2 regions of the Geobacillus sp. Y412MC52 genome follow, and region 2 is predicted to be linked to the other one. Evidence: a T-box and tRNA genes for the amino acid it is inferred to sense, from the RefSeq annotation. Region 2 holds a T-box; the other holds one or more tRNA genes.
The links. The T-box of region 2 lies ahead of leuS (leucine--tRNA ligase). A T-box ahead of a tRNA ligase gene usually reads a tRNA of that ligase, here a tRNA-Leu.

Region 1: it encodes a tRNA-Leu, which carries the amino acid that the T-box ahead of leuS (leucine--tRNA ligase) is inferred to sense. The anticodon was not compared.

The regions. Positions count from the first base shown of each region.
Region 1 is NC_014915.1:88,048-92,456, reverse strand. Features, by position in the region: rRNA gene GYMC52_RS00510 (16S ribosomal RNA) at 1-837, opposite strand, end outside; tRNA gene GYMC52_RS00505 (tRNA-Ala) at 1,416-1,488, opposite strand; tRNA gene GYMC52_RS00500 (tRNA-Pro) at 1,501-1,574, opposite strand; tRNA gene GYMC52_RS00495 (tRNA-Arg) at 1,579-1,652, opposite strand; tRNA gene GYMC52_RS00490 (tRNA-Leu) at 1,656-1,741, opposite strand; tRNA gene GYMC52_RS00485 (tRNA-Gly) at 1,758-1,832, opposite strand; tRNA gene GYMC52_RS00480 (tRNA-Leu) at 1,844-1,928, opposite strand; tRNA gene GYMC52_RS00475 (tRNA-Lys) at 1,939-2,014, opposite strand; tRNA gene GYMC52_RS00470 (tRNA-Val) at 2,428-2,503, opposite strand; rRNA gene rrf (5S ribosomal RNA) at 2,512-2,628, opposite strand; gene lysS (lysine--tRNA ligase) at 2,849-4,333, opposite strand.
Region 2 is NC_014915.1:2,947,736-2,952,144, reverse strand. Features, by position in the region: gene GYMC52_RS14480 (YtzC family protein) at 1-129, shown strand, start outside; gene GYMC52_RS14475 (hypothetical protein) at 148-312, shown strand; gene GYMC52_RS14470 (MDR family MFS transporter) at 523-1,722, shown strand; T-box leader at 1,814-2,035, shown strand; gene leuS (leucine--tRNA ligase) at 2,110-4,409, shown strand, end outside.

The DNA of each region.
Region 1 (4,409 bases), 770 kb from region 2:
AGCACTCATCGTTTACGGCGTGGACTACCAGGGTATCTAATCCTGTTTGCTCCCCACGCTTTCGCGCCTCAGCGTCAGTTGCAGGCCAGAGAGCCGCCTTCGCCACTGGTGTTCCTCCACATCTCTACGCATTTCACCGCTACACGTGGAATTCCGCTCTCCTCTCCTGCACTCAAGTCCCCCAGTTTCCAATGACCCTCCACGGTTGAGCCGTGGGCTTTCACATCAGACTTAAGGGACCGCCTGCGCGCGCTTTACGCCCAATAATTCCGGACAACGCTCGCCCCCTACGTATTACCGCGGCTGCTGGCACGTAGTTAGCCGGGGCTTCCTCGTGAGGTACCGTCACCGCACCGCCCTCTTCGAACGGCGCTCCTTCGTCCCTCACAACAGAGCTTTACGACCCGAAGGCCTTCTTCGCTCACGCGGCGTCGCTCCGTCAGGCTTTCGCCCATTGCGGAAGATTCCCTACTGCTGCCTCCCGTAGGAGTCTGGGCCGTGTCTCAGTCCCAGTGTGGCCGGTCACCCTCTCAGGCCGGCTACGCATCGTCGCCTTGGTGAGCCGTTACCTCACCAACTAGCTAATGCGCCGCGGGCCCATCCGCAAGTGACAGCCAAAGGCCGCCTTTCAACCAAAGACCATGCGGTCTTCGGTGTTATCCGGTATTAGCTCCGGTTTCCCGGAGTTATCCCGGTCTTGCGGGCAGGTTGCCCACGTGTTACTCACCCGTCCGCCGCTGACCAAACCAGAGCAAGCTCCGATTTGGTCCGCTCGACTTGCATGTATTAGGCACGCCGCCAGCGTTCGTCCTGAGCCAGGATCAAACTCTCCAAAAGAAAGTTGATTGACTTTTGCTTTGGCCAATGCGGCCTCAGCTTTTCGAATTGTCTAGCTTCGGCCGCTATCGGCTTGCGACGCTTCGTGTCCCACTGCGGCGGCGACAGCCTCCTCGCGGGCCACTCAGCGCGTTTCGCCGATAGGCAAGCGGCCTCAGCTTTTCGAATTGTCTAGCTTCGGTCCGCCGCCGCTCGGGGTCAAATAACCTTCCCCCTCGGGGTGCAAGCACCCCTGCGGGTGAAGAACATTTGCCCGTCGCGGCGACCCGCGGACCTCCGCTTTTCGTCGCGCTTCGTTTCGTTCAGTTTTCAAGGAACGAGACCTCTTCTTGAACTTGCTTCGTTGCAGTCTTGCGCCGAGGAACCCAATCCCCCCCCCGAATTCACTAGAAGACACAGGCGCAAAGTTGCTGCATTGAAACAACTTCTCTGCTGGTTTTCGTCGAAGAATCCCGCTTCTCTCCATTCACTTGCAGGACACAAGGTTGCTACTTTAGTTTGCTTCTCTGTAATCCTACCGAGGAACCTCACGTCTTCAAATTCCCTTGCAAGCGGCAGGCACAGACATAAAGCAACAGTGGAGCCTATCGGGATCGAACCGATGACCTCCTGCGTGCAAAGCAGGCGCTCTCCCGGCTGAGCTAAGGCCCCATATATCCGCTATCGGGAAGACAGGATTTGAACCTGCGACCCCATGGTCCCAAACCATGTGCTCTGCCAAACTGAGCTACTTCCCGCCAACGCGCTCGAGAGGATTCGAACCCCTAACCTTCTGATCCGTAGTCAGATGCTCTATCCAATTGAGCTACGAGCGCAAGTGCCGAGGGCCGGACTCGAACCGGCACGGTAGTGACCTACCCCAGGATTTTAAGTCCTGTGCGTCTGCCAATTCCGCCACCCCGGCTAAATGGACAAATAAATGGAGCGGAAGACGGGACTCGAACCCGCGACCCCCACCTTGGCAAGGTGGTGTTCTACCGCTGAACTACTTCCGCTCGAATCAACATGCGGGTGAAGGGACTCGAACCCCCACGCCCGTAAAGGGCACTAGACCCTGAATCTAGCGCGTCTGCCAATTCCGCCACACCCGCAAATCAATTGTGGTGAGCCATGGAGGACTCGAACCTCCGACCCTCTGATTAAAAGTCAGATGCTCTACCTACTGAGCTAATGGCTCATGGTTGGGTATACACTCACAGTGAACGATGTCCCTTCCTCTACTAGCATATTCGAAGATGCAGGATGCGTCGGGACAACTCGAAGCAAATCCGAAGATGCTTTGCTCGTTGCTCTACCTACTGAGCTAATGGCTCATGGTTGGGTATACACTCACAGTGAACGATGTCCCTTCCTCTACTAGCATATTCGAAGATGCAGGATGCGTCGGGACAACTCGAAGCGAACTCGAAGATGTAGCGCTCGTTACTGAGCTAATGGCTCATAGTTTGGAAAACACCCCAAGTAATTATCTAGCTCTACCTGCCCCTTCCTCTGCCAGTCTGTTCAAGGAAGCTAGATGCGTCGAGGCAACTCGAAGTAGATTCAAAGATGTAATACTCGTTACTGAACTAATGGCTCATAAATAGGTGATGGTGGAGGATGACGGGATCGAACCGCCGACCCCTTGCTTGTAAGGCAAGTGCTCTCCCAGCTGAGCTAATCCTCCACGGGATTGCCTAGCGACGACCTACTCTTGCAGGGGCGCTGGCCCCAACTACCATCGGCGCTGGAGGGCTTAACTTCCGTGTTCGGGATGGGAACGGGTGTTTCCCCTCCGCTATCATCACTAGACAATCAACAGACAAGTTATATTATAATTAAATTTATTTATTTGTCAATAGGTCCTTGTTTTTGATTAGTGCTGTCATTTCAACGTGCTATCATAATATAACACGTTGGGAGTGGTTTGTCAACTCGACTTCCTGTGTTTGTTTTTCAACAAAACAACGACGACTATTTTTACATAAATGAAAAGCCCCCTGCTGCTTGTCTTTGCAGGGAGCGATCAAATTTATTTATGACGCATTTGCGGGAAAAGCAACACGTCGCGGATCGACGGCGAGTTCGTCAGCAGCATGACCAGACGGTCGACGCCGATGCCAAGCCCGCCTGTTGGCGGCATGCCGTACTCGAGCGCTTCAAGGAAGTCTTCGTCCATTTCATGTGCTTCATCGTTTCCTTGTTCACGCTCTTTCAGCTGCGCCTCAAAGCGTTGGCGCTGATCGATCGGATCATTCAATTCGGTAAAGGCGTTGGCATGTTCGCGCCCGACGATAAACAGCTCAAATCGGTCGGTAAAACGCGGGTCGTCCGGATTTTTCTTGGCCAACGGTGAAATTTCAACCGGATGGCCATAAATGAACGTCGGCTGAATGAGGTGAGACTCGACTTTTTGTTCAAAAAATTCGTTGACAATATGGCCAAACGTCATATGTGGAGCAACTTCCACTCCATGTTCTTTCGCCAGCTCCCGCGCCTCTTCGTCGCTCATCTGCCGCCAGAAGTCGACGCCGACATATTCCTTGATCGCATCGACCATATGGAGGCGCCGCCACTCGGGCGTTAAGTCGACGACATGCTCGCCGTATTGAATTTTCGTCGTTCCAAGCACTTCAGTGGCAATGTGGGCGATCAAGTTTTCCGTTAGTTCCATGATGTCGCGGAAATCGGCGTACGCCTCGTACAATTCGAGCATCGTAAACTCCGGATTATGGCGGGTGGAAATGCCTTCGTTCCGGAAAACGCGGCCGATTTCATACACTTTTTCCAAACCACCGACGATGAGCCGTTTTAAATGGAGCTCGATGGCGATTCGCATATAAAGGGTCATATCCAATGCGTTATGATGCGTAATGAACGGGCGCGCCGCAGCGCCGCCAGCAACGGCGTGCATCATCGGCGTTTCAACTTCCAAATAGCCACGGCTGTCGAGATACCGCCGCATCGATTGGATGATTAAACTGCGGGTGATGAACGTCTTTTTGCTCTCCGGATTCATAATTAAATCGAGATAACGCTGGCGATAGCGTTGCTCTATGTCTTTCAAACCATGGTATTTTTCCGGCAGCGGACGCAGCGCTTTCGTCAAAAATTCGTACGACGACACTTTGATGGAAAGTTCACCAACTTTTGTTTTAAACATTGTGCCGCGCACGCCGACGATATCGCCAAGGTCAGAGATTTTAAACAGTTCGTACTGCTGTTCGCCAACATCGTCTTGACGGACGTAAATTTGAATCTGCCCGGTGACATCCTGGATATGGGCGAACCCGGCTTTTCCTTTGCCGCGCTTTGTCATGATGCGGCCGGCGACGGCGACTTCAATTTGCTTTTCTTCAAGTTCCTCTTTCGACAAATCGCCGTACAGTTCGAACAGTTCTTGCGCTTTATGAGTGCGCTCGAACCGTTTGCCAAACGGGTCGACACCCAATTCCTCAATTTTTTTCAGCTTTTCCCTGCGGACGCGCAGTTGGTCGTTCAATTCTTCATGACTCATACCTCATTCACTCCATTTAGCGATTTTTTACGAAAAATACTGCCAGCGCTCGCTGGCAGTCCTCCGCTGCATGAAC
Region 2 (4,409 bases):
CTCGAGCAGACGGTCATCGATTTGGCGCACTTGGCGCGAAGCTGCAACGCCCAGCAGCGCGAGCAGCTGCATCGGATGCGGCTCCAACTGGAGCAATTGCAAAACGACATGATTTTGCTTGACCGCTGAAACGAGGAGGAACACGACATGAAGCGACGCTTGAAACAAACGAATCCGGAACAAAAAACACCTAGCGGCCAAAACAATAACGATCTTGAGCTTGGTCAAGACTTTGACCCGGTGAAGCTGGCGAAAAAGCAATACGAGGAAACGGGCGGCCAACCGATCCGCTCCAAGCAGCGGAACGGGTGACGACAAGCCAAAGGGGCGGAAGCCGCTCCGTCTTGTTCTTCTTTTCGCGCAGGAGCCCCGCTTCAAAAGCCATTGTTTCTGTGGGGAGTTAGTTTGGCAAAAAAGTGGCGGACGCATTGGAACGCTCCGCCTTTTTGATTGCATTTTTTCCTGTTTTCCCCTACAATTATTTCGGAACTCAAAATAAAAGCCAGAAAAGGATGATGACCGATGCCCCGCGCTCTTTGGTGGCTGCTTGTCGGCATGGCGCTCAATGTGACAGGGGCGTCGTTTCTATGGCCGCTAAACACGATCTATTTGCACGAACAGCTCGGCCAGCCGCTCGCTGTCGCTGGTGTCGTGCTCATGCTCAACTCTGGGGGAAGCGTCATCGGCAGCTTGGCCGGCGGCTTTTTGTTTGACCGGATCGGCGGTTTTCGCGTTTTGTTGGCCGGGGCGGTGTTGACGATGGCCGCGCTTGCCGGCTTAAGCGTTTGGCACGGTTGGCCGCATTATGCGGTGTTTTTGGCGTTTGTCGGCGTTGGCAGCGGCGTCGTCTTTCCGGCGGCGTCGGCGTATGCCGGGACGATTTGGCCGGAAGGGGGGCGGCGGGCGTTCAACGCCTTGTATGTCGCGCAAAACATCGGCGTCGCCGTCGGTTCGGCGCTTGGCGGGCTTGTTGCTTCATATTCGTTCTCGCTCGTTTTTTTCGCCAACCTTTTGTTGTATGCCGCGTTTTTGTTTACGGTTGTGGCTGGGCTGCGCCGCGTTCCGCTGCCGCCGCGGCGGAAAAAAGAGCGGGAGGGCCGGACGGGGGACGAGGCGTCCCGGGCACACATCCGCGCCCTCGTCCTTCTTTGCGCCGGCTATGGACTGTGTTGGTTGAGCTATGTCCAATGGTCGACGACGATCGCCGCCTATACGCGCGAGCTCGGGATACCGGTCGGGCAGTACAGCTTGCTTTGGACGATCAACGGCGCGTTGATCGTCTTGGCCCAGCCGCTGTTGTCAGCGGTCATCCGCCGCTTCATGCCGACGTTGAAGCGGCAAATCGTGATCGGTTTTCTTATTTTCGCCGTTTCGTTTGCCATGCTGTTGGGGGCGCATTCGTTTGCAGAGTTTGCCGCGTCCATGATTGTGCTCACGATCGCCGAGATGATCGTCTGGCCGGCGATTCCGGCCGCGGTGAACGAATGGGCGCCGCCGGGGAAGGCCGGGTTTTACCAAGGAATCGTCAACGGAACGGCCACGGCCGGACGGATGATCGGACCGGTCATCGGCGGCTCGGTCGCCGATCTGTTTGGAATGAAGCTGCTCATCATGATGTTAGCATTGTTTGCCTTATTGGCGGTGCTGGCCGCGCTTTTGCATGATCGTCGGCTGTCGAAGCGGACGGAGAACGCGGATGAAAAAACCGCGGCTTCCGTATAGATTTCGGCTTGCAATTGATCGACAAATTTTTTAAAATAATAATAAATTTGTCATTCTGTCCACTCATCGGTCGATTCATGCGCGAATAAGGCGAATAACGGTGAAGAGGAATAGTAGCGGGCCCGACGGACGGCAGAGAGTTGACGGATGGTGCGAGTCAACCGAAGTCGGCCCGTGAACTCGCCTCGGAGTTGCCGGCGCGAACGGTCATCGACAGCGCCGGCCGTCCATCCGCGTTAAGGAAGAAAGCGGGTGCGCCGTTTGGCGCGCCAAAAAGGGTGGTACCGCGGGAAGCGCGCCTCTCGTCCCTTTGCGTGGGGATGGGGGGTTTTTTTGTACATATTTTCGTCAATGATGCAAGTAGAACTTGATAGGAGGAGTGCTGCGATGAGCTTCAACCACCGCGAAATTGAACAAAAATGGCAGGACTATTGGGAGAAAAACAAAACGTTCCGCACGCCCGATGATGATGACAAGCCGAAGTTTTACGTTCTCGACATGTTCCCGTATCCATCCGGCGCCGGCTTGCACGTCGGCCATCCGGAAGGATATACGGCGACCGATATTTTGGCGCGCATGAAGCGGATGCAAGGGTACAACGTCCTTCACCCGATGGGCTGGGACGCGTTCGGGCTGCCGGCTGAGCAATATGCGCTCGATACCGGCAACGACCCGGCGGAGTTTACGCAAAAAAACATCGACAATTTCCGCCGGCAAATCAAGTCGCTTGGCTTTTCGTACGACTGGGACCGGGAGATCAATACGACCGACCCGAACTATTACAAATGGACGCAATGGATTTTCTTGAAGCTGTATGAAAAAGGGCTCGCCTACATGGATGAAGTGCCGGTCAACTGGTGCCCGGCGCTCGGCACGGTGCTGGCGAACGAAGAGGTGATCAACGGCCGGAGCGAGCGCGGCGGGCATCCGGTCATCCGCAAGCCGATGCGGCAATGGATGCTGAAAATCACCGCCTACGCCGACCGCCTGCTTGAAGATTTGGAAGAGCTCGACTGGCCGGAAAGCATTAAAGAGATGCAGCGCAACTGGATTGGCCGTTCGGAAGGAGCGGAAATCGAGTTTGCCGTCGACGGCCATGACGAAACATTCACCGTGTTCACGACGCGTCCGGATACGCTGTTTGGCGCGACGTACACCGTCTTGGCGCCGGAGCATCCGCTCGTTGAGAAAATCACGACGCCGGAGCAAAAGCCAGCCGTTGACGCCTACTTAAAGGAAATTCAAAGCAAAAGCGACCTTGAGCGCACCGATTTGGCGAAAGAAAAAACGGGCGTGTTCACCGGCGCATACGCCATTCACCCGGTCACCGGCGATCGGCTTCCGATTTGGATCGCCGACTACGTCTTGATGAGCTACGGCACCGGAGCGATCATGGCCGTGCCGGCGCACGATGAGCGCGACTACGAGTTTGCAAAAAAATTCCACTTGCCGATGAAAGAAGTCGTCGCCGGTGGGAATATCGAAAAGGAAGCGTACACCGGAGATGGCGAGCATATCAACTCCGAGTTTTTGAACGGCTTGAACAAGCAGGAAGCGATCGACAAAATGATCGCCTGGCTTGAGGAGCACGGCAAAGGGCGGAAAAAAGTGTCGTACCGGCTGCGCGACTGGCTGTTCAGCCGCCAGCGCTACTGGGGCGAGCCGATTCCGATCATCCATTGGGAAGACGGCACGATGACGCCGGTGCCGGAAGAGGAATTGCCGCTTGTGTTGCCGAAAACGGATGAAATCCGTCCGTCGGGAACGGGCGAGTCGCCGCTGGCCAACATCGAAGAATGGGTCAATGTTGTCGACCCGAAAACCGGGAAAAAAGGGCGGCGCGAAACGAACACGATGCCGCAATGGGCCGGAAGCTGCTGGTATTATTTGCGCTACATCGACCCGCACAACGACAAGCAGCTCGCCGATCCAGAAAAGCTGAAAAAGTGGCTGCCGGTCGATGTCTACATCGGCGGGGCGGAGCACGCGGTCCTGCATTTGCTTTATGCCCGCTTCTGGCATAAGTTTCTTTATGACCTTGGCATCGTGCCGACGAAAGAACCGTTCCAAAAGCTGTTCAACCAAGGGATGATTTTAGGCGAAAACAACGAAAAAATGAGCAAATCAAAAGGCAACGTCGTCAACCCGGACGACATCATCGAAAGCCATGGGGCCGACACCTTGCGGCTGTATGAAATGTTCATGGGGCCGCTTGAGGCGTCGATCGCTTGGTCGACGAAAGGGCTTGACGGGGCGCGGCGCTTCCTCGACCGCGTCTGGAGACTCTTTGTCACCGAGAATGGCGAACTGAACCCGAACATTGTCGACGAACCGGCGAACGATACGCTCGAGCGCGTCTATCACCAAACGGTGAAAAAAGTGACGGAAGACTATGAAGCGCTCCGCTTTAACACCGCCATTTCGCAGCTTATGGTGTTCATCAACGAAGCGTACAAAGCGGAGCAAATGAAAAAAGAATACATGGAAGGCTTCGTCAAGCTCTTGTCGCCGGTCTGCCCGCACATCGGCGAGGAGCTGTGGCAAAAGCTTGGCCACACGGACACGATCGCCTATGAACCGTGGCCGACGTATGATGAAACGAAGCTTGTCGAGGACGTCGTGGAAATCGTCGTGCAAATCAACGGCAAAGTGCGGTCGCGTTTGCACGTGCCAGTTGACTTGCCAAA